Regions from separate parts of the Lysinibacillus sp. FSL M8-0216 genome, predicted to be linked through region 1. Evidence: predicted binding sites of a transcription regulator. Region 1 holds the regulator's gene; the other holds the start of a gene.
The links. Region 1 encodes NrdR, which represses ribonucleotide reductase genes. Its sites were predicted from a motif close to AACACNATATATNGTGTT; they were not measured.
Positions count from the first base shown of each region.

Region 2: the regulator NrdR is predicted to act here: its motif matches at 5,341-5,358, upstream of MKX57_RS15170 (vitamin B12-dependent ribonucleotide reductase).

Region 1 covers NZ_CP152007.1:3,622,473-3,634,584, forward strand. The annotation lists gene thrS (threonine--tRNA ligase) at 1-301, opposite strand, end outside; gene dnaI (primosomal protein DnaI) at 731-1,660, opposite strand; gene MKX57_RS17940 (DnaD domain protein) at 1,688-3,052, opposite strand; gene nrdR (transcriptional regulator NrdR) at 3,069-3,539, opposite strand; gene MKX57_RS17950 (glyceraldehyde-3-phosphate dehydrogenase) at 3,722-4,744, opposite strand; gene coaE (dephospho-CoA kinase) at 4,950-5,543, opposite strand; gene mutM (bifunctional DNA-formamidopyrimidine glycosylase/DNA-(apurinic or apyrimidinic site) lyase) at 5,557-6,429, opposite strand; gene polA (DNA polymerase I) at 6,442-9,069, opposite strand; gene MKX57_RS17970 (DNA polymerase I) at 9,506-9,922, opposite strand; gene MKX57_RS17975 (protease modulator HflC) at 10,108-11,118, opposite strand; gene hflK (FtsH protease activity modulator HflK) at 11,118-12,080, opposite strand.
Region 2 covers NZ_CP152007.1:3,087,852-3,099,963, forward strand. The annotation lists gene MKX57_RS15150 (hypothetical protein) at 1-261, opposite strand, end outside; gene MKX57_RS15155 (helix-turn-helix transcriptional regulator) at 261-467, opposite strand; gene MKX57_RS15160 (alpha/beta hydrolase) at 699-1,637, opposite strand; gene MKX57_RS15165 (hypothetical protein) at 1,956-2,240, opposite strand; gene MKX57_RS15170 (vitamin B12-dependent ribonucleotide reductase) at 2,723-5,293, opposite strand; gene MKX57_RS15175 (biotin/lipoate A/B protein ligase family protein) at 5,482-6,312, opposite strand; gene MKX57_RS15180 (rhodanese-like domain-containing protein) at 6,517-6,903, shown strand; glycine riboswitch at 7,311-7,387, shown strand; gene MKX57_RS15185 (amino acid permease) at 7,551-8,888, shown strand; gene MKX57_RS15190 (glutaminase) at 8,923-9,885, opposite strand; gene MKX57_RS15195 (M20 family metallopeptidase) at 9,970-11,385, opposite strand; gene MKX57_RS15200 (MFS transporter) at 11,408-12,112, opposite strand, start outside.

The sequences.
Region 1 (12,112 bases):
TAACAGGTCCAATACCAAGCTTTACATCAGGGAATAAACGTTTAATTGCCTGTGCAGTTAAGTGGGCTGTTGAGTGACGTAAAATTTCAAGTGCTTCTGCATCATCTTGTGTGATAATGGCAATGGCAGCATCTTCTTCGATTGGTGTTTTTAAATCTACTAATACACCATTAATTTTACCTGCGTAAGCTTTTTTTCGTAAGCCAGGGCTGATTGATAAAGCTACGTCATCTGTTGATGTACCTTTTACAAATTCCTTTACAGCACCATCTGGGAAAGTTAATTTAATCATTTCTGACATATTCGTTACACTCCTTTGTTATGGTTGAATACATAATGATTGATGAAATGTTGACTAATGAATCAGGTGATACGGCTGCTTATATGAGCGCTCTTCAACTCGAATTGAGCGAGATCTCTCCACAAAATAAAAAAAAGCCCCGTCCCTCAGGAAAGGGACGAAGCGTATGCTCGTGGTTCCACCCTTCTTCCTTCCGACTTATCAAGTCAGACGAAGCTCAAGGCTAGCTAACGGGCTAGGGACCGGCGAAAGATTATCCCTTTCGCTGCTCAGTAGGTAGTAAATGATGCGTTCATACTAGGAAGCTTTCAGCCGTTGACTTCCCTCTCTAGAAGCTGATACACAAAATTCATGTCCTCATCAATGCATATTGATATTTAGTATATGAGTCAGTATACGCTCGATTGTCGAAAAATGCAACTACCAATGTTACATCCTACGGTTATTGCCACGCATTTCAATTGGCTCTGTTAAGGCTTTAATACGCTCCATTATACGGCCCGCCTTGACAACCTCAATATCACCTTTTTGCGATTGGGCTAAATGGTGCTCTAATTCTCCATAATTAAAATTAGATGTAATAAACGTTGGCAATTGTTCAGCCATTCGATAATGGAAAATAGTCCCTAAAATTTCATCCCTTGTCCATGCGGTCATTGTTTCTGCCCCTAAATCATCGAGCATTAAAACAGGAGCCTTTTTAATATAGTCTATTTTTTCATTCAATGTATTATCGCCAATAGCATTTTTCATTTCCCGTAAAAATTCTGGCACGAAGACAACAACTGAACGTATTTTAATAGACGCTAATTCATTGGCAAGTGCACCAAGTACAAAAGACTTCCCTACGCCGAATTTACCGTATAAGTAAAAACCTTTTGATGGTAAATGACCTGATTCTTTTGTCGCTTTAACAAATTGCGCTGCTTTTTGGGCAATCATCACTCGAGACTCATCATCAATACTTAAATCGTGAATCGTTGCTTGAAGCACATCTTTGGGCATATGCATACTAGCAATCATATTCGCGACATCCCGACGCTCTTCTTCTCTAATTTTTTGCTCACAGCGTACATAATCAATTTCAACTGTATTCCGAACTACCCTTAAAGTAGGAAGGAAGCCTTTTAAATAGTTTGTACAATGTTCTGTGTTATCACAACCACAGCATTCCGTAGATTGACTAATAAATTCATGAAGTTTAGGTAAATTTCGTTCAATATTATCATAGCTTAATTCATCTGCATGACGTGCTAGAAATTCTTGTACGCGCGGATTTTCTAAAATTTCACGTCGCATGGCTTCATAGCGTTCTTGAAACGAGGGTACATTAATAGCTCGTTTTAATGGTCCATTTATAGGTTCGATTGTTGCTCACCTTCTTTACTATTCACTTTTCCCTAGCATCTCTAATATTTTTTGACGTTCTTTTTCAAAATCTATCGTGCTAGAAGTACTTTCCTCTTGTTTCTCATCACGTTTATAAAACCACTCGGGGACTTTTTCTTCTCGTTGATGTCCTGAACGTCCCTTAGTTCGCTGGCTCGTTTTAGTGGTTGTTTGTGGTTTGTTTTTCCAAGTTGTATATTTATCATGCTCTTGGCGTGCAAGTTCCATTGCTTCTTTAGCAGTTTGGATATTTTTACGAACCCAATGATCCGCAATTGTTTCCACATATTTTTTAGGTAACTTCATATCCGTTGTTAACATAACATACTCAAGTAACGCATTGACTACCCCAATCGGCATGCCGTGCTGCACAATTAAACTTTCTGCAAGTTGTACAGAGGTTTGCAAAGGTTCTTTCCCATTATTAATGTCACGCAACACTTGAATAGGAGCCGTAGTCTCTAAATAGTGTTGTAGCTCCTGATCCTTTGATTTTTGTCCAGTTTCTTCTACTGGCAACGGCTCGCTAACTCTCGCTATTTTTGGTGGCTCTTTTGACATCGTTAACTTATAGAAATCAGCAGCTGCCTTGCGTAAGCGCTCTTGTGAAATCCCTAAATCATCGTCCAAAGCAAGAATCACTACTTTTTGCATATCAAGCGCTGTTAAATGATATAAAAATGCCAGCTTAGCAATAGCCTCACGAACTTCTAATGTCAGTAAATTGGATGGCACCAATTGCTCAGATAAACCTGCTTGCAACAGATCGAAGTCAAATTGCTCCAAATAAAAAGGATACACCCTTTGTTGTTTATCCTTACGATTCGTATCCACTTGTAAATCTGATGGAATATTGGAATGAACGGGCTTATAGACATCTATAAAGGCACGAGATACATCTTTAAAATCCGCGTCCCTCACAGGGTATATAAAACGTTGACGTAAATTACGATATGCCTGCTCTCCAATTTTGCTAAATAAAAACATCGACAACAACGGGTCTTTCATAAAGCTTTCCGCATCTAATGGGCGCTGTAGCTCATATAAAAAACTTCGCTCACCAGCATTTTCTTTTTTCCATGTACGTAGTAAACCAATCGCTTCAAGGGCTATACGTGCCTCAAACACTTTACCAATAGGCAGACCGAGCACATTCATTAAATAATAATGTGTCATTTGCGTCTTTGGTATCTGTTCTGCTTCTGCCCATAAAGTTAAATAAAGGCTAATAGGGTCTGAGCCCGTTAACGGTTGATAGAATAATGTTACTAATTGACGCTCTTGAGTAGAAAATGCATGAGGTAGACGAATGTCAAAAGGATCGCCAGGCTGCAATTCCTTAAATAAATGAATCAACGTCATTCATCCTCTCTATTTTCTATGATTTCTGCTCCGTTTGACGTTGAATAATATCTTTAATCTCCTCAATAAAGACATTGATATCCTTAAACTGTCGGTAGACCGATGCAAAACGGACATAAGCCACCTCATCAATTTTGGCTAAGCGATCCATTACCAATTCACCGACATCTTCTGAGCGTACTTCTGAATTTCCAATACGACGAAGATCTTTTTCAATCGATAGGACAAGTTGCTCCAGTATATCAAGCGCAACTGGGCGTTTCTCACAGGCACGAATAAGTCCACGAAGTACCTTTTCACGGCTAAATTCCTCTCGTGAACCTTCTTTTTTCACTACAACTAATGGGGTCTCTTCAATTTTTTCAAACGTTGTAAAACGGAAGCCACATGACTCACATTCACGACGTCTACGAATTTCTTTATTATCATCTACTGGCCTCGAATCCACAACACGCGTTCCGTTAAATTGGCAAGATGGACATCTCATATAATTACTCTCCTGGTTTACAACAATTTAATATTTCTATTATAACAAATTTCCTACATATAAGAAAAGTGCATTCACGTAGTGAGCTCATGATAAACCTAATGCACCTAAAGTACAAGGAAAGTTTTTTAAAAAAAGCACATTGAAACCAGTTAGATTTCAATGTGCTCAAAATGAAAATATTATGCGTTTACCGTTTCTAATGCATTAGCCACTTTTTTCACTAGGTCAACAACGCGTGCAGAGTAACCCCACTCATTGTCATACCAAGCAAGTACTTTTACTTTACGGTTACCTAATACCATTGTGGAAAGTCCATCAACTGTTGATGAGTAAGTCGTTGTGTTGTAATCAGAAGATACTAGTGGCTCAACTGAGAAATTTAAAATGCCTTTCATTGGACCTTCTGTTGCAGCTTTTACAAATGCTGCATTAACAGCATCAACTGTTACATCTGTATTTAAATCTACTACAAGGTCAACTAAAGAAACATTTGGTGTTGGAACGCGAAGTGCCATACCATGAATTTTACCTTCTAACTCAGGTAAAACTAATTTTAATGCTTTGGCAGCGCCTGTAGATGTAGGAATAATTGATTGTGCACACCCACGTGCACGACGTAAATCTTTATGTGGATTATCTAAGTTCTTTTGATCGTTTGTATAAGCATGAACAGTTGTCATTAAACCATTTTCAATACCAAATGTATCATTTAATACTTTTGCAACTGGTGCTAAGCAGTTTGTTGTACAAGAAGCGTTTGAAATTACATCATGTTTAGCAATATCAAGTTTGTCATCATTCACACCTAAAACAATTGTTACATCTTCGTTTTTACCAGGTGCTGTTAAGATAACTTTTTTCGCGCCAGCTTCTAAGTGCATTGCTGCTTTATCACGCTCATTAAATTTACCTGTAGCTTCGATAACGATATCAACACCCATTGTAGCCCAAGGTAATTTTAATGGATCTCGTTCGCTAATAATTTGAACACGTTTACCATTTACAACTAAAGCATCGCCTGCTGGTTCTACTGTACCTTCAAATGTTCCGTGATTTGTGTCATACTTAATCAAATGTGCTAACGTTTCTGCTGGATAGCTAGCGTTAATAGCAACAATATTTAAATTTTCTTGTACGATCGCTTGGCGGAAAACCATACGTCCGATACGTCCGAAACCATTAATAGCAATTGATACTGTCATTTAAAAATCCTCCTGTGAGTACATACTCAGATTAATTATATACTTTATGGTGATTAGTATAACACAATTTTAAAAAAGATGAACATTAAATAGTCATATTATAAAAGTTCTTATTTTCTGAAAAATTATCTTTTATTATGGCATTTGCCCATAAAAAAAATGTGTAGCAAGATTTACTTGCTACACATTTTTAGCTTGAAACACTTTAAATTACACCCCAGAAAGCTAGAATTTTCTTTAGTTGTTCCTCTGTATTTTCCAGATTCTCATTATTATAAATGACCGCATGAGCTCCCTTTTCTTTGACAGACATAGGCAACTGTGAGTGCATGCGTGCTAAGGCATCCTCTTTTGATAAATGATTGCGTTCCATTAAGCGTCGAAGCTGAACCTCTTCACTTACCGACACTACAATGATACGCTCTACAAAATGCTGAAGCTTACTTTCAAATAACAGGGGAATATCCATGACAACATGCTCATGGCCATCCTCTAAATAGGCATCACGTTGTCGTAGCATTTCCTTTCTAATGGCCGGATGCATAATATCATTTAAAATTTTGCGTTTGGCAGGCTCATGAAAAATAATATCTCCGAGCATTGTCCGATTTAAATTGCCATCCTCTAGTAAAATATCTTGACCAAAGTTTTCTGCAATAAATGCCAGTGTCTCTGTTCCTGGCTCGACGACATCTCGCGCTACAATATCTGCATCAACAATCGGTAATCCTAGTTCGAGCATCATTTTTGCTACTGTACTTTTTCCGCTTGCAATACTTCCTGTAAGTCCGATAATCATTGTTAAATCCCCTTTAATGTTGACAATTTGGGCAAAAAACCGATGTTCGCCCACCAATCGTCATTTGACTTGTTGCCGTTTCACATGCTGGGCATATCTTTTTCCCATACATTTTCAAACGATTCTGCATGCTCCCAGCTTCCCCATTAATATTTCGATAATCAGAGATGGTAGAACCACCTGCTTCAATACTTTGACGCAAAACAGCAACGATCTCCTCAAATAATGCTCGTTTACGCTTCTCACTAATACGGTTCATTTTTCGAGCAGGATGAATTTTTTGAGCAAACAGCGCCTCTGTTGCATAAATATTGCCACAGCCCGAAACGACTTGCCCATCCATAATCACTTCTTTTACGGCCTTATTCTCATATTTTGGTAATGTTGATTTTGTTATAAAAAAATCACACGCTAATTCATCAAACGGCTCTGGCGCCATTTTTGTTAATGGTACATGATCTTCAATTTTTGCCAGAAATCGTAGTTCACCAAAGCGTCGTATATCTGAATAAATTAAGTAACCACCATCAGCCATCTTAAAGGTGGCATGTATATGCTTTTGGAATTTTGCTTCATCGATGTCTTCTGGTGAATTCACAACAAACCATGCACCTGTCATTCCTAAGTGACTAACAAGTACATAAGGAACCTCATCTTTGAATAAGTGAAAGAAAATATATTTTGCACGTCGTTCAATTTTTGTAATCGTCATTTCAGACAACGTTAATTCAAATGCATCAGGCTCTGCTTGCTTAACAATACATTGTTTCCCCTCACTAAAAGAAAAGTGTACCCTTTCAGATAGCTGTACATGTTGAATTGTACGTCCTTCAACCTTTGGCTTCAATGCCTGGACGACACCTTCTACCTCTGGTAATTCAGGCATTTGAACCCCTCCTTATTTTGCTTCATACCATGTCGAACCATGGTTAAAATCTACTTTTAGCGGTACGGAGAGCTCGATTGCATTTTCCATTACCTCTGGCACAATTTTTTCTAGCAACGCAATCTCTTCCTTAGGTGCTTCAAAAATCAACTCATCATGCACTTGTAAAAGTAGCTTTGCCTGCATATTTTCCTTTTTTAGTCGAGCATCCATATCAATCATCGCTTTTTTAATAATATCCGCAGCACTTCCCTGAATCGGGGTATTCATCGCCGTACGCTCAGCAAAGCTTCTTAAATTAAAGTTTGAGCTCGTAATATCTGGTAAATAACGACGTCTATTTAAAATTGTTGTAACATAGCCATTGAACTTCGCATTTTGCACAATATCATCCATATACTGTTTAACACCTGGGAAACTAGCGAAATATTTATCAATAAAAGTTGCCGCTTCCTTACGGGTAATATCTAAATTTTGTGATAGACCATAATCACTGATACCATAAACAATCCCAAAGTTAACAGCCTTCGCTGCACGACGCATATTACTATCAACTTCATCTTCGGATACATGGAATACGTCCATCGCTGTTCGTGTATGAACGTCCATCCCTTCACGGAAGGCCTCTACAAGGTTTTTATCCTCCGACATATGTGCGAGTACACGTAATTCGATTTGCGAATAGTCCGCTGAAAACAGTATCCAATTCTCATTTGAAGGGACAAATGCTTGACGGATTTTACGTCCCTCCTCTAAACGGATAGGGATGTTTTGTAAATTTGGATCTGTTGAGCTTAGTCGTCCTGTAGCAGTTAAAGCTTGTTGGAAACGAGTATGCACCTTGCTATCCTTTTCATGGATTTCCTTTAGCAACCCTTCAATATAAGTAGACTGTAATTTACCAAGCTGACGATATAACAGAATATATTCAATAATGGCATGCTCAGATTTTAACTTCTCTAATACATCAGCAGCCGTTGAATAGCCCGTCTTCGTTTTTTTAATAACAGGTAAACCTAATTTATCGAATAAAATAACACCTAATTGTTTTGGTGAATTAATATTAAACGTTTCTCCTGCCTCCGCATAAATTTCTTGTTCAAGCACGACAAGCTTTTCATTAAGCTCTTGGCCCATTTTTTCTAGCGTAGCACGGTTAACGGTAATGCCTTCACTTTCCATCTCACCTAAAATGGCTGCCAGTGGCAATTCCAAGTCTTTATAAAGATCAAATTGTTCATTTTCCTTTAATAATGCCTCTAGCTTCGGCTGTAATGACCAGACAGCATAAGCTTTTCGGCTAACATGCTGTGCAAGCTTATCTATTTCAGGTATAGCACGTTTAGCCCCCTTGCCATAGACCGTTTCATCTGCTTGTACATCATAATACCCAAGCTCCCTTGCAAGAGTGGCAACATCATCCCCACTAAGTCCAGGATTATTAATATACGAAGCAAGCACTAAATCAAAATCAACGCCAGCTAATTGAATACCTGCTCGTTTTAATGCTGCTTGAGACGCTTTGGAATCAGACATGTATTTTATTTTTGAGGAGTCCTCTAACCAGCAACGTAATATATCTGATTTTGCCGCAATATCAAAAGGAATGTATTGAGTCTTGGTCCCATCAGATAAGGCAATTCCAAGTAGCGCACAAGTGTGGTAATGTTCATTCTCTAGCTCAACATGCACAGCCATCACATCTTGTAAGTCTTCTTGTCGAACTTCTTGAATTTGTTCAAAATCAAAAGGTGTTTGCTCTTGCTCCTGCACAGTAAAATCACTTTTCTCGAGCAATGATTTAAAGCCGAGCTCACGCCATACATTGATCAATTCTTCTTCATTCGGTCCATGGTACGCGAGATCAGTTAATGAAATGGTAATTGGGGCATCTGTAAAAATCGTTGCCAGCTTCTTACTCATCTTAGCCTGCTCTTCATTGGCTACCAGCTTTTCTTTCATCTTAGAAGCTTTCAATGTATCCATCGCCTCGTAAAGTGCCTCAACGGAGCCATGCTCTTTTAATAGTTTGACAGCCGTCTTTTCGCCAACACCTGGCACACCAGGAATATTATCTGAAGAATCCCCCATTAAGCCCTTCATATCAATAATTTGTAAGGGCGTTAAGCCGTATTTTTCTGCAATAAAGGCTGGCGTATTTCTCTCAATTTCCGTAATCCCTTTTTTCGTAATATAAACCGTAACTTGCTCTGTCGCAAGCTGTGTTAAATCGCGGTCTCCAGATACGATGATAACATCCATATCCTGTGATGAAGCCTCTTTTGCCAGCGTCCCAATAATATCATCCGCTTCATATAGGTCTTGTTCATATTGCTTAATTCCATAAGCATCAATTAGCTTGCGTATATAAGGGAATTGCTCCGATAATTCTGGTGGCGTCTTTTGTCGTCCACCTTTATATTCTGTAAAGGTTTCATGGCGGAAAGTTGTTTTTCCAGCATCAAAAGCCACTAAAATTTGCGTTGGTTGCTCTTCCTCTAATATTCTTTGTAGCATCGTTGTAAAGCCGTACACAGCATTAGTATGAATTCCACTATCATTCGTCAACAATGGCAACGCAAAAAACGCGCGATATGCTAAACTATTACCGTCCAATAATAGTAATTTTTCCTTTGTCATAATATTATCCTCCTGCGTTGTCTTCTACTTCCTTCTACTTTATCATAACAATACATTTCAAGTAAAAAAAGCAGACGGGTCCTCCCTAAGGTTATCCGCTACTTTTGACTCGCTATCCGTCACTCTCTCGGTTTTATCCGTCACTTTTGGCTCGCTATCCGTCACTTTCTTTGTTTTATCCGTCACTTATAACATGCTATCCATCACTCCTGCATTTCAACCTATAGCGAATGTGAGCCCTTTATTGTGAAAATCCATAGCAGCAGGTAATGAGGTTTCTCCTGTCACAGGATCAGTGTATATTATTGCTTCATTTAATGTAATAGCAACTTGTTCGCCTCAATAGTAAAGGATTCCTCGTATTCAACGCATAAAAACGTAAAAAAACTCCCATTCGCGGATAAAGTCCCAGTGAATGAAAGTTCTATTATAGATATTATTGATTGGCTGTTCGATGAAAAATTTCTTCATATATAATCGTTAAAATAAAGGCATTCATAAAGGCAAATACTAAAAATAATGGCATTCCACCCAGTTGTGGCTGTGTTAACTCTTTACTAAATACCATTACAGCACTAATTTGCGCTAAAAAGAAAATGAAGCCAATACCGACTTGCCAAATAGGACGCTTGACCTTACGTTTTTCATACCAAAACAACTTTTTAAACAGATTTCTTACATCATTTGCAATAATAATACTAACTAAAAAGATACTTACAAAAAATACAGGTATATGATAAACACTCTTTGTCATCCATGCAAAATCAGATAGGCGGAAGAACAGAGTCAATAACGATGCTATACTACAAGCAATTCCTACATTTTGGAGCCAAGTGCTAATTCGCAATTTCACAGCTATTACCCCCAACAGTTCTTTTTTAAACATTATCATTCTATCAAATTATAGGCTGTTGGGGAATAGAAATTTGTATGTTTCTATTATTTTCACAATATAACAAGTCAATTGTAGGGATATTTATAATTTTCATAGTAACCAAAAAGTCGCCTTCCTAATAGGAAAGACGACTTTGCTATCTATTATTTTAAATAACCAGATAAAATTTTTGCATAAGGTGATGATGCTGGCAAAATAATGACCGTATCCTCTCCAACCGTTTTCTTATAGGATTCTAACGTACGGTATAAAGAGTAAAATTCAGGATCTTGAGAGAATGATTTATTGTATATTTTCGCAGCTTCCGCTTCTCCCTCAGCTTGAATAATGGATGCCTCCTTATTCGCTGTAGCTAACATTTCCTGCACTTGTTGATCCGTTTGGGCTTCGATACGTCGTTTATCTGCATCCCCTTCAGAAAGATATAATTGAGCCGTTGATTCACGCTCTGAAATCATGCGGGTAAATACAGACTGTTCATTTTCTGCCGGTAAGTCTGTACGACGAATACGTACATCCACTACTTCTACACCATACTTGTCGTTTTGTAACAGTTCATTAACTCGCTCTGTTACACGATCATTGATGCTTCCTCGTGAAGATTTTTCATCATTAATAATTTCATCGTATCGCAGTTGGCCAAGCTCTGTTCTTATGACGGAGTAAATAAACTCCTCCATTCGAGTCTCTGCCTTGCTAAGTGTACCTGCATTCGATATTAAAGCTTTTGGATCTGTAATACGCCAAACAGCATAGTTATCGATGATAATTCTTTTTTTATCCTTTGTATTAATTTCTTCTTCTGAAATATTATAGGTCATCTGATTTTTTGGTAATCGTGTAACACTTTGAATAAAAGGTATTTTCATTTTTAAGCCTGGATCTCGTTCAAATTTCACTACTTCTCCAAACTGGCGAACCACGGCATATTCAGATTCCTTTACAATATAAACATTCGCAAAAATAATGATAGCTGTAGCAAAAACAACTGTTAATGTGATGACAATAGACAGATATTTTTTAGGGTTGAGCGGGCCTTTTTTCGCCATTTTCACGACATTGTCTCCCGAATCACTGTCTGTTGGAGCCGCTTTTTTGCTTTTTCCTGATAAAAAATTGAGGAATTTGTCAAGGTCCTTATTTTTTTGGTCCATTAATTACTGCTCCCTTCTTTTTTATCTGATTGTGCCTGCTGAGGCTGTAATGGCTGTAGTGGTAAGTACTTCATCGTACTGCCATCATCATTCATAATGTATATTTGCGCCTTCGGTAAGACGTTTTCAAGTGTTTCTAGAATTAATCGCTCTCGTGTAATTTGTTGATTTCCTTTATATTGCTCATACATCTTATTAAAGACAGCTACATCACCTTGAGCTTGCTCGATACGTGCTGTTTTTGCACCTTGTGCCTTGGAAATAATAGCATCTTTTTCACCTTCAGCTTCACTTTTACGCTGATTCATATACTTTTGTGCTTCATTCGTTTTTGTATTCTTTGTTTCACGTGCATCCGTTACTGCTGTGAAGGCAGCACGCACTTCCTTGTTTGGTAATTCAACGTCTTGTAATTTCACACCTAATACGCCAATACCAATATCATATTTTTCGATTAAGGACACTAGTAAATCACGTGTTTTTGCTTCAATTTCAGCCTTCCCATCTGTTAATGCTGCATCAATGGTAGAGCTACCAATAATTGAACGAATGGCGCTTGATGTGGCGCTATGTAAAATTTCTTCGGGGCTTTGTGCGTTAAATAAAAATTTACGAGGGTCGGTAATTTTCCATTGTACAACAAGATCAGTTAATACAATATATTCATCTCCTGTAATCATCTTTGTCTCAGCATCATAGGCTTCTAGCTCTCCTGCCTTATTTTGCTTATAGCCAAACTGTAAACTGAACGTTTCTTTCGATAAAATTTCAACTGATTGAACTGGCCAAGGTAATTTAAAATGAAGTCCTGGGTTTGTAACCATTTCATCGGCACGGCCAAATGTAATGACAACCGCTTGTTCTGATTCATCTACTGTGTACCAAGATGTAAATACGGTAATAAGTGCAATAACTCCAAAAATCCCAAGTCCAACCATCATTAGTGTCCTTTTCACACTCATGTCTGTTCCTCCCTTTTATTGATTACTATTGT
Region 2 (12,112 bases), 530 kb from region 1:
GCTCCCTAAGTGTACAAATAAAAGTACAGCTAAAACCATGGCAGTGCTTAATTTAATCCCAAACACTACTAAAGAAAAGAAAATATAAATTGCTGCTAACGTCAAATACCATGAATAAGATTTCGCCTTTTGCCAAATATGGTCGTGTACTTCATCTAAGCCTCTATTTTTCTTCGCTTTTTTCCTTCCGAACCACCAGCCAAGGATGCCAAAAATCATCCCGCCGTACAGTCCAAGAATACCCCCTATAGAAAATTCCATTATGTCATTCCCTCCTCTTCGAAAATAAAAACTTCCTCAATCGTGCAGTTGAACGCTTTTGAAATATTGTAGGCAAGCTCTAATGATGGATTGAATTTTCCCGATTCAATTGCAATAATTGATTGTCGTGAAACACCCACTACCTTAGACAAATCCTCCTGCGTAATCTTTTTCGATTTCCGCAATTCACGAATTCTGTTTTTCATAATGCCTCCTCATTAAATGTAAAGTAAACTGTACATTTAGTAATAAGTAAAGTTTACTTTACATCTTTTATTATGTCAAGCTAGCTTTACAATTTGATTTTCGTTTAAACAATGAGATGTGAGGGGCTTAGCGTAAAAATCCGTTTATTAAAACAGGAAATAAAAAAAGCGTGTTTTGAAAAATCAAAACACACTTGGGATCTCCACACTATTTATTTAGTGTAACCCTTTCTATTTCAACACTTTACTATGAATAATATTTATAATTTTCTGTTGAGCGTCTAGTGCTTCGGGGATGGGCATGACAACAAATACATGGTTCATTTTAGGATAAACAAAGGTTGTAATATCAATCCCTTGCTCGCTTAGTTGTTCATCAAACTTTACTGCATCTGGATATAAACTTTCATGGGTGCCAATAAAATGAGTAATACTCGCTAGACCTTGAAAATCACCATAAATTGGACTAATCAATGGGTCCTTTAGATCCTTATCAGCTGCCCATATCTTTGTGATGACGCTCATTCCTTCACTAGCTAGCATAGGGTCCTTTTCTTCATATTCAGGGATAAGAGGATTTTCTAGACTTAGGTCAACACAAGCCGATAGTAAAATAATATCTTGTGGCTGTGGCAAATGGTTTTGCTTTAAAAGCTGGGCCAAACCAAGTGCTATATTACCTCCTGCAGAATCTCCTATAATCGTTAATTGATTGGAGCTTTCAACCGACTCTAAAATCCTATTATAGAGATGAAGTATTTTTTGGTACGTGTCCTTATGATTAAAATGAGGTACTTTTGGATATATCGGAGCGATAACTTTTGCCTGTAATGCTTGTGCTATTTTATCCATGAACAGCCAGTGTAAATTTAACGGTTGATTCGTCCAAGCACCACCATGAATATAGAGAATCACTTTTTGTTTCGAGGACTTTTGATCATTTAATGTAAAAACTTGCATATCCTCAAAAGTTTGTTCATCCTTAACACTTAAAAATTGAACATCATCCCCAATGACATAAGGCTGATTATTCACAGTTGCTCTTTGCTTGATGAACTGTTTAGCATTTTCAACACTAGAAAAACTCACTTTATTACTCTGGGAAAATAACAACTTTTCAAATAGAACACTTTCTTCAGAACGCTCTCCATTAAAAATTACTACACTCATTACTTTATCCCCTTTCACCATTTTTTTATCTAGCTGGATGTATGAGAACCCTAAATAAACAAGCCTTAAAATCAAATGTCATTAGCTAGTACTTTACAAAATAGGTGTTGTCGTCAAACTTTATTACAATTGACCGGACATTATTTTAATTCCACAAATTGGCGTATACTCCTTCAAATTTGCATGTTAAATATAAAATATCTATCCGCTTCTTTGAAGAAATAAAGCTGGGTTAAAATGAATGAAGTTCCCAAAGCATTTTTGAGAACTTAATTTTGCTTACCATTTATCCGTATGAACCCGAATCAGTATTATTTTTTATTTTTTATTTTTTAGCTCTAATAGTATAGGTACTATATTTAGTAAGATAGAAACAATTGTCAAAAACCATAATGCCCTTCCCATACCTGGTACTACATCCTCTAAAGCTGCCCAATCTTCTACTTTTACCCAGCTAGATACAAAACTATATTCCGAACAAAGTGTCAATGCTGTAAATGATAACCCCATTGCCATCGCTAGTTTATAATCTTTACCTGTTGTATACAAATAAAGATTTATAAAAGTTGCTACTATAGCAATAAGTCCGAATAGTAACCACATTATGCTACCTCCCTTTTCAATATAGACATAAATTGTAATGAGGATGTTCCCAGCCCTTAATTGGAAATTATTATAATTATTGTTGTAAATCCACACTTTCCTGATGCGACTCCTATATATATAAATGTTTGATTGGTAATGATTCTTTCTTGCTTTAATGGAGATTTTACCATAAGGATATATATTCCAACATAATCAGCCTTTCACCAGAAACATTGTTATAAAAGTATTCCACTCTTCCTTTAAGTACAATACTAATCGGCACCAGAACTTTGTCCAAAACCCATTCTTCAATATCCTCACAATAGATGATGAACATTTAGTCGAATAAGTTTTGATTCTACTGGAGTCATATCAGACCTATAATTTTCAGAAAAATATAAAAAAATAACCTCTTACGGCCATAATACCGAAGAGGTTACTTTTAATCAAAATTTATTACCGTTTTCATTCTTTTATTCAAAGCAACAAGAACATAAAATTTACAGGCCGCATTTTAACTGTGCGCCACAGTTTGTACAAGTATTACAGCCGCCCATTTCTTCGACTGTTCCTTTACGACATACTGGACATGTATTTCCTACGTCCGAGCCAATTACCGTCGTGGACTCTAGTGCTTGAATCGTATCAACTAATACGACTGGACGTGTTGTATGTTCTTCTACTAATTCTTCCTCAAATGATAGTTGATCCATATCATTTTCTTCGGCTTTTAGCGTAAGTACCTGTGAATCACGGCTACCATCCACATAGACCGTACCACCTTTAGCGCCACCTTTATATAGTCGCTCATATACTTTTTCAACTTGTTGTACAGTATAGCCTTTTGGCGCGTTTACTGTTTTAGAGATCGATGAATCAATCCATTTTTGAATAATACATTGTACATCCGCATGTGCCTCTGGTTTTAGCTCCATTGCCGTTACAAACCATTCTGGAAGCTCTTGCTCACTAGCCTCTGGATGACGATCTAAATATTCTTTTACAATTTCAGCTTTCACTTCAATGAACTTACCTAGACGGCCAGAACGGTAGTAAGTGAAGGAGAAATATGGCTCAAGACCTGTTGCTACGCCTACCATTGTTCCTGTTGAACCTGTTGGGGCAACCGTTAATAAATGGGAGTTACGGATACCTGTTGCTAAAATTTGCTCCTTGATGTGAGCAGGCATTTTTTGCATGAAGCCTGTTTCTGTGAAAGCTTTACGTAAACGAGCTGTTTCTTCGTCAGTAGCACCTACTAAGAATGGGAAGCTTCCACGCTCTTTAGCAAGCTCTGTAGACGCCTCATACGCGGTTTCAGCAATTGTTTTAAAGATTTCATCGACTAAAGCATTACCTGCTTCAGAACCGTATTCTTTCTCACAATAAATGAGTAAATCAGCTAGGCCCATTACGCCTAGACCAACACGACGCTCACCAAGTGCTTGTACACGGTTTTCCTCTAAGAAGTATGGAGTTGCATCAATAACATTATCCTGCATACGAACACCAACACGAACCGTTTCACGTAGTGCTTCGTAATCTACAGTTTGATTGTCTTTATTCGCAAATTGTGCAAGGTTTACCGCTGCCAAGTTACACACTGAGTATGGCGCAAGTGGCTGTTCCCCACATGGGTTAGTTGCAACAACGCTTTGACCATATGCCTTTGCATTCGTCATATCATTCGCATTGTCGATAAAGAAAATTCCTGGCTCTGCAGAGTATGTTGCACATACGTTAATTAAATTCCACAATTCTTTCGCTTTGATCGTGCGATATGTGCGGATTTTATAGCCCATTTTCTCCCATTCACGAACGTCACCAACATGATGCCATTCTGTGTTGTAAGCATGCATTTCTTCTTTCGAGTATTCTTCAACCGCTGGGAAACGCAGTTCGAAATCAGCATCGTTTTCAACAGCTTCCATAAATTCTTTTGTTAATGTTACGGAGATGTTTGCACCTGTTAAAAACTCTGAGTTATGCACAGTATATGTGCCACCATCACGTAATTTATTTTCAGCCTCACGAATAATGGCTGTATCAAATCCACCTAAACCTTCAATGCTTTTATAGTTTACAATGCCTTGATACATAGCTTCTTCCTGCATAGAAAGTGGCTTGAAGTTTAATTTCTCTTTAGCTAGACGAATGATTGTTTCATCCGTTGTATTTTCAATTAGGTAACGCAGAATACGTGGGTTTTGCATTTTAGAAATAATAAACTCCACAATATCTGGATGCCAATCGGCAAGCATAATCATTTGTGCTCCACGACGTGAGCCACCTTGCTCTACAAGATGTGTTAATTTAGCAATATCATCTAACCAAGAAACAGAACCTGATGATTTACCGTTTACTCCACGTGCCAATGTGTTGCGAGGACGTAATGTGGAACCATTTGTTCCTACTCCACCACCACGGCTCATAATTTCCATTACTTGTTTACGGTGATCACTAATACCTTCACGTGAATCCGCAACAAAAGGCATTACGTAACAGTTAAAGAATGTTACATCTGTTTCAGATCCTGCTCCGTATATTACTCGTCCTGCAGGAATGAACTTTAAGGACACTAATTGCTCATAAAATTTTTCAAACCATTCTTGGCGTTTTTCTGGTGTTTTTTCAACAACCGCCAGTCCTGTTGCATTTCGTTTAGCGATTTGTTCATAAAAAATCTCAAGAGGCTTCTCTAGCACGTCAATTGAACGCGTAATCACACCCGTTTCTTGCTCCTGTGGATCGTCTAAAACGCTACGATAATCTTCCTCAATCAAAATATCAGCTGTTTTTGTAGTCATGTCCAGCTTTTGAATTGTCCCTAAACCACGTGCAGGGAACTTTGGATCAGCTTTTACCGTTAAAACAACAAAGTCACCGGCTTTTAGTGTTTTCTTTTCTGTGTCTTTAAACGAGTAGCGATCGATCATGACAAGTCTTGATACACCTTTGTGCGTGATGTGCATATCAGGCGTTACAGGGTGTACCTGCGGGAATTGTTCGATATCTTTGTTTAACTGTTCAAATTGATTGTTTACATCGGGTTGATGATTTGTGAGTACCATCGTTTTGCCTCCCTTACAAAATAAATACACAATATCATGTGTCGTTAAACACTACATATTGTGTATATGTCTTTAAAAAAGATACTATATATAGATTTTCAATTCAACTCTTGCTTTTTTCAATAGAATCGTAACTACTTGTAATAGCAAGGATTTAACGCTTAAAAATATTTTTTTTATACCATTTTTTACTTTTTGAAGTTCCACTCATCAGATGCATATTTTTTTTCTTCTAATGCACGGACATATTCTAACTGCTCCTCAGAAAGTGTAAATGGTTTTAATTCAATTTGCAACGATTTTGCAAAACCATCTCGAAAAGCAGTCACACATTGTTCAACTGTCACAGGTTCATCCACAAGACTGTTAATCGCTACTGCTTTCTCTGGTAATTTTCTGCGCATACGATCCTTCGCTTCTTCACTCGAAAAATTAAAGACCGATAATAACTTCTCCTGATCTAAATCTAATAAAATGGCACCATGCTGCAATATAACACCTTTTTGACGTGTTTGCGCACTTCCCGCTATTTTTTTCCCTTCAACTACCAGCTCATACCAGCTTGGAGCATCAAAGCATACTGCACTTTTCGGACTCTTTAAGTCTGCTCTTTTCTCCTCTGTATCAGGGACACTAAAATAAGCATCCATCCCTAAGTTATGGAAACCTTGCAAGATGCCTTCACTTAGCACACGGTACGCCTCTGTCACTGACTCCGGCATATTTGGATAGCTTTCTGTTACGATGACACTATATGTGAGCTCATGCTCATGCAGCACAGCTCGTCCACCAGTTGGTCGACGTACAAAACCCAAGCCTTGCTCACGTACAGCATCTAAATTTATATCTTTTTTGGCTTGCTGAAAATAACCGATCGATAATGTTGCCGGTTCCCACTCATAAAAACGAATGACTGGTGGAATTAACCCCTCACTATGCCAATCAAGTAATGCTTCATCTAGTGCCATATTAAAAGAAGGACTACATTTCCCTGAATTTAAAAAATACCAAGTTGTCATATGTTCATCTCCTACAATTTATAAAAATACCTCAGGCCCCACCTGCGGTTCAACCTTAACGAAGATTACGTTACAGTTCAAGTTGTGGCTTTGCAAACGATATCGACGAATTCGCCACAATCTAGTTAATTTTATCAAACTCATTGGACTATCGCTAGCGCATCTTTTATAATAATAAAGAAGATAGAAAGGGGTAAGAAAATCTTGGACATACTTATCACAATCGGTGTCGTTTTAGTAGTCGTAATTGCATACATCGGTATTAATGCACTAAGACTCAAAAAAGCTGTAACCAACTTAACACAAGAACAATTTATTGAAGGCTATCGTAAAGCGCAGCTAATCGATGTTCGTGAACAAAAAGAATTTGATGCTGGTCACATTCTTGGCGCACGAAATGTTCCTTCCACAACATTACGTCAACGTTATAAAGAAATTCGCCCAGATTTACCAGTATATTTATACTGTCAAAATACAGGCCGTAGCTCACGTGCTGCACTATTTCTTAAAAAACGTGGGTACAACCAAATTTACCAACTTCAAGGCGGTTTCAAAACTTGGACAGGTAAAATAAAAGCCAAAAAATATTAATATTTCCCTAAAAAAAGTCGTCTCAAAGAACTAGGAGACGGCTTCTTTTTATACAAAAAATTCAGAGTTTCTACTATATTATATCTATTGCAAAATTTTAAGTGGCTATTTCGTACACTCTTTCATACTATAGTGATCCTCTCTCCCCTCACTTGTCCCACTCCATTTCTTCACATAAACCTTTCGTATTTACCCATTTGCGCATACTACGGAAATCTTTGTATGTCCAAAAATACTAATTATCGTTAGTAATTTTCATTTATTCACTACATTCTTCTATTTTTCTGAAAATAATATAAATTTCTAGTTGAATATTTGTAAAAGCACTGCTAGGATATATAATATCTTAAAATAATATTTATGTTAAAAAATTAATAAGCTATGAATGCTATGGATCAAACTATAGCAGGAGCAGTTCTGGAGAGAGCGCAATTTGCGTCGCCGAAGGGTTCACTATCTCAGGCAAAAGGACAGAGGAGTAATAACAGCTATTTTAAGCGATGCCATACGATGGTTACGAATGATTTCATGAACCATCCGTGATCAAATGGTATTTGTTATTCTGACGTTTTTCCGAGACTAGTGTCACAACTAGTCTCTTTTTTTATTTTTCCAGTCATTTTTTATGCATCTTTGGGGGGATTAACGTGGAACAGCAACAATTAAAACGTGAATTAAAAAATCGCCATGTACAGCTTATTGCCATTGGTGGGACAATAGGAACCGGTTTATTTCTAGGCTCTGGGAAAGCCATTGCATTAGCAGGGCCTTCGATCATCCTTGCCTATTTAATTGTCGGAACGGCACTCTTTTTTGTTATGCGTGCATTGGGCGAACTATTATTATCGAATTCAGGATATACATCATTTACGGATTTTGCCTCCGAATATATAGGGCCATGGGCAGGGTATGTAACAGGCTGGACCTACTGGTTCTGTTGGATCATGACAGCGATGGCGGATATTATCGCTGTAGGGGTTTATACACAATATTGGTTTGATATCCCTCAGTGGGTTCCAGCTATTGGTTGTTTAGTAGTATTACTACTACTGAATTTATTGACGGTCAAACTATTTGGGGAGTTAGAATTTTGGTTTGCTATCATTAAAGTGATTACCATTGTGGCGCTCATTATCCTTGGACTAATTATGTTAGTGACAGGCTTTCAAACAAGCTCTGGGACGGTTTCAGTAGATAATCTTTGGGTCCACGGTGGCCTGTTTCCAAATGGAGTATATGGCTTTTTAATGGCCTTCCAGATGGTTGTTTTCGCTTTCGTCGGTGTGGAATTAGTAGGGGTATCAGCAGCCGAGACTGCAGACCCACAAAAAAACATTCCTTCTGCTATTAATAAAATACCATTTCGAATTCTACTCTTTTATGTAGGGGCACTGTTTGTCATCCTATGTATCAATCCATGGTATGAAATGTCTGCCACAAGCAGTCCATTTGTCCAAGTATTTACGTTAGCGGGCATTCCAATTGCTGCAGGTATTATTAATTTTGTTGTGCTCACTTCAGCCGCTTCTGCTGGTAATAGTGGTTTATTTTCAACAAGTCGCATGCTCTTTAATCTTGGTAAAAATAAACAAGCATCACCTGCTTTTGCTAAGCTCAATAAAAATAGTGTTCCAAGTAACGCACTAGTCATTTCTGCAATTGTTGTATCCGTAGGGGCACTGTTAAGTAAGCTAATGCCAGAGAATGCCTTTAGTATCGTAACGACTATTAGTGCGATTTGCTTCATATGGGTGTGGAGTATTATCATCATTTCTCACATCATCTATAAACGGAAAAATCGTGCCCTACATGAAGCCTCAAGCTTCAAAGCACCGCTGACACCTTTTATTAACTACGTAGTGCTTGCGTTTTTTGCTTTCCTATTAATTGTGATGTTTTTTTCTGAGGCAACACGTACAGCTCTTCTCCTAACACCTATTTGGTTTATTGTCCTATTCATTCTATATAAAATGAAAAAAAGATGACTTCAGAGCTCACTCTGAAGTCATCTTCTACTCGTTAAAAAATGGTCATATCCCATTCTGTCGCTAAATGTTTCAGTAATTGGACACCTGCGACACTATTCCCGATAGGATCGATGGCTGGTCCATAAATACCTATGCCACAGCCAGCAGGGAATGGTGAATCTAACCCTGCATGGCCTGGGACAGCAGTAAGAATGGCACCAGAAACACCACTTTTAGCAGGAAGTCCAATAAATGCCGCAAATTTTCCTGAAGCATTGTACATACCGCATGTTACCATTAAAGCCTTTGCTAATTTTGCCACTTGTTTAGGAAATAACTGTTTCTTTAATAGCGGATGATAGCCATCATTAGCGATAACTAAACCAATCATCGCTAAATCGGATACATTGACTTCAATCGCACATTGCTTTAAGTAAACCTCAAGAGCCGCTTCTACTGGGCAGTCTAAGAAACCAGAATCCATTAAATAGTAGGCTAGTGCTCGATTACGGTTAGCTGTCTGCCACTCAGATTGAAACACTTCCTCGTTGACACTTAATTGCTTACCTATGATTTGCTCTAAAAATTGCAGGATTTTGTCAATCTTCTCCTGTGGTGAATGACCAATCATCATAGAGGAGACAGTAATCGCCCCAGCATTAATCATTGGATTAAAGGGCTTTCCTGGCTGATGACTTTCTAAGCGAATAATAGAGTTGAATGTATCCCCTGTTGGCTCAACATCAACCCTCTCTAATACATAGGGCAATCCTCGATCCATACAGGCCAGTATAAAGGTGATTACTTTGGAAACACTTTGAAGCGTAAATAACTCCGTCGTATCACCAGCTTTAATTTCATGCCCTTCAGTGCCAATAATGGCTATAGCTAATTGATTTGGGTCTTTTTTAGCTAATGCAGGGATATAGTTAGCGCACCGTCCTTCTTTTGCGGCAGAGCGAAACTGTGTGACCGATTGTGCCACAAGCTGATCGTGACTAGGTTGTGTTGACATTACTGTGGACTCCTTTCAAAATGTGCAAAAACAGAGTCTTCATAGTTCTCCTATGAAGACTCTATCCATATTTTTGCTATCCTTTTATAGCTTTGGAGACATTGTCCCCTCCGGAATTAACGATTCATACGTCTCCCCATCAAGACGTTCTTGCCATTCCTTTTTAGCTTCCTCAATCAGTATTGGATTACCCAATAACTCAATAGCTGTACACGCCATAATTTTAGCAGCTTGTAGCATACCTTTATGGGCGATTGGTGTGACACCTTGAGAAACAACTTGCCATGTATGCAGTGGCGTTCCTAATGCCATACATACTGTCGTACATTGAACAGTTGGCACATTCCAGCTAACATCTCCCACATCAGTAGAGCCACCCATGATAAATTCAGGGAGCATTCGAGGAATATGATCAGCAATAACTTTTCCTTGTAATTGTTGAACATCACCTTTATGTAGACCAACTAATGAAGAGGCTTGTACTTCAGGAGAAAACGTATTGAAAATAGCCTGAGCATACTGTTCATCCTCTATTGTATAGTCTGGCATGCCAATTTCAAGTATTTGTTGATACATGGCATCATAAAGTGTCTTATTCGTTATTAAATTAGAGGCAGCACCTTCAAAATCGATTTCTAGGGAAGTACCTGTCATGAGCGTTGCACCCTTCGCTATTTGTTCAACGCGCTGATAGATTTCTTGCACTTGTTGCTTTTTAGGTGCTCGCACTAAATAGGTAACCTCAGCATATGGTTGAACAACATTCGGAGATGTTCCACCAGAGTTTGTAATAGCATAATGCACTCTTGCTTCTGGAATAATATGCTCTCGTAAGTAGTTTACCCCAACGTTCATCAGCTCAACAGCATCTAATGCACTTCTTCCCAGATGAGGAGCAGCTGCAGCATGTGCACTTTTACCTGTAAACTTAAATGTAACAGCATAGTTTGCTAGAGAGCTACAAGTCATCACCGTTGAAAACGTACCAGGATGCCAAGAAATGGCGATATCTACATCATCGAATAAGCCAGCTTTCGCCATATAAGCTTTACCAGATCCATTTTCTTCTGCAGGGCAACCGTAAAAACGGATGGTTGCGGATTGTGGATGTTGCTCTAAATAATCTTTTACGGCAACAGCTGCTGCAAATGCTCCTGTTCCTAATAAATTATGGCCACAGCCATGACCACTTCCCCCATTCTCAAGAGGCTCATGAGTGGTAACACCGCCCTTTTGGCTCAAGCCTGGTAGTGCATCGTATTCCCCTAAAAAGGCGATGACTGGCTTTCCTGACCCAAAAGTTCCAACAAGCGCAGTATCAAGCCCAGCTAAGCCAACCTCAGTTTGAAACCCCTCGTTTTCGAGTGCCTCTTTCATATATTGCATGGATCGTTTTTCTTGAAAATGAAGCTCCGGTACAGCCCAAATTGCATCGCTTAATGCCACACTAGCATCCTTCTTTGCCTCAATAAATGTAGAAATTTTTTCTTGAAAACTCATTATTGTCCCTCCAATTTATTCATTATGCTTTCAATAATGCTCCTTTTTGGTCGTTTAACGTTACAAGCGACACAATACAAATGAGCGCGAATCCAATTAACATCCAAAAGGCTGCATCAAACGAACCATTAAAGGCATCGACCATAAAACCAATAGCCATAGGTGTAACAAACCCCGCTAGCTGTCCGCCTGTATTCGCGATCCCCATAGCTGAGCCTGTTATAGACGAAGGCAATTTCTTTAGAACAATTACGGGTAGTAGCGTAATGACAAACGCAATAAAGATAGAAACAACTGTTTGATAGCCAATAAATAATGTCACCGTTTTCGCTGTAAACATTAAATACAATAAAAGACCGATGACTGCACAGGAAATAGAGCCTAACACCTTTTCCATTCCTCTTGGAAGCTTATCGATAATATATCCGCTACCATACACCCCAATAATCGTTGTAATAGCAGGAATTGTTTGTGCCCAACCAATGGACATTAAGTCTAGTCCACGATTTTTTTGAAGGTAGGTTGGAATCCACGATACTAATCCCCAGTTCACCGCATAAATACAGAAATAAGCAATAATCAAATTCCACATGAGCGGTGTTTTCAGTAGTTCTTTAAAGCTTACCTTAACAGCCGGACTACCTGTCTCAGCAGCATCTACTGTTTCAGCTTTCGGGAGCTGAATGTATTTCCAATATAAATAAGCAATAATCGCTCCAATAGCCCC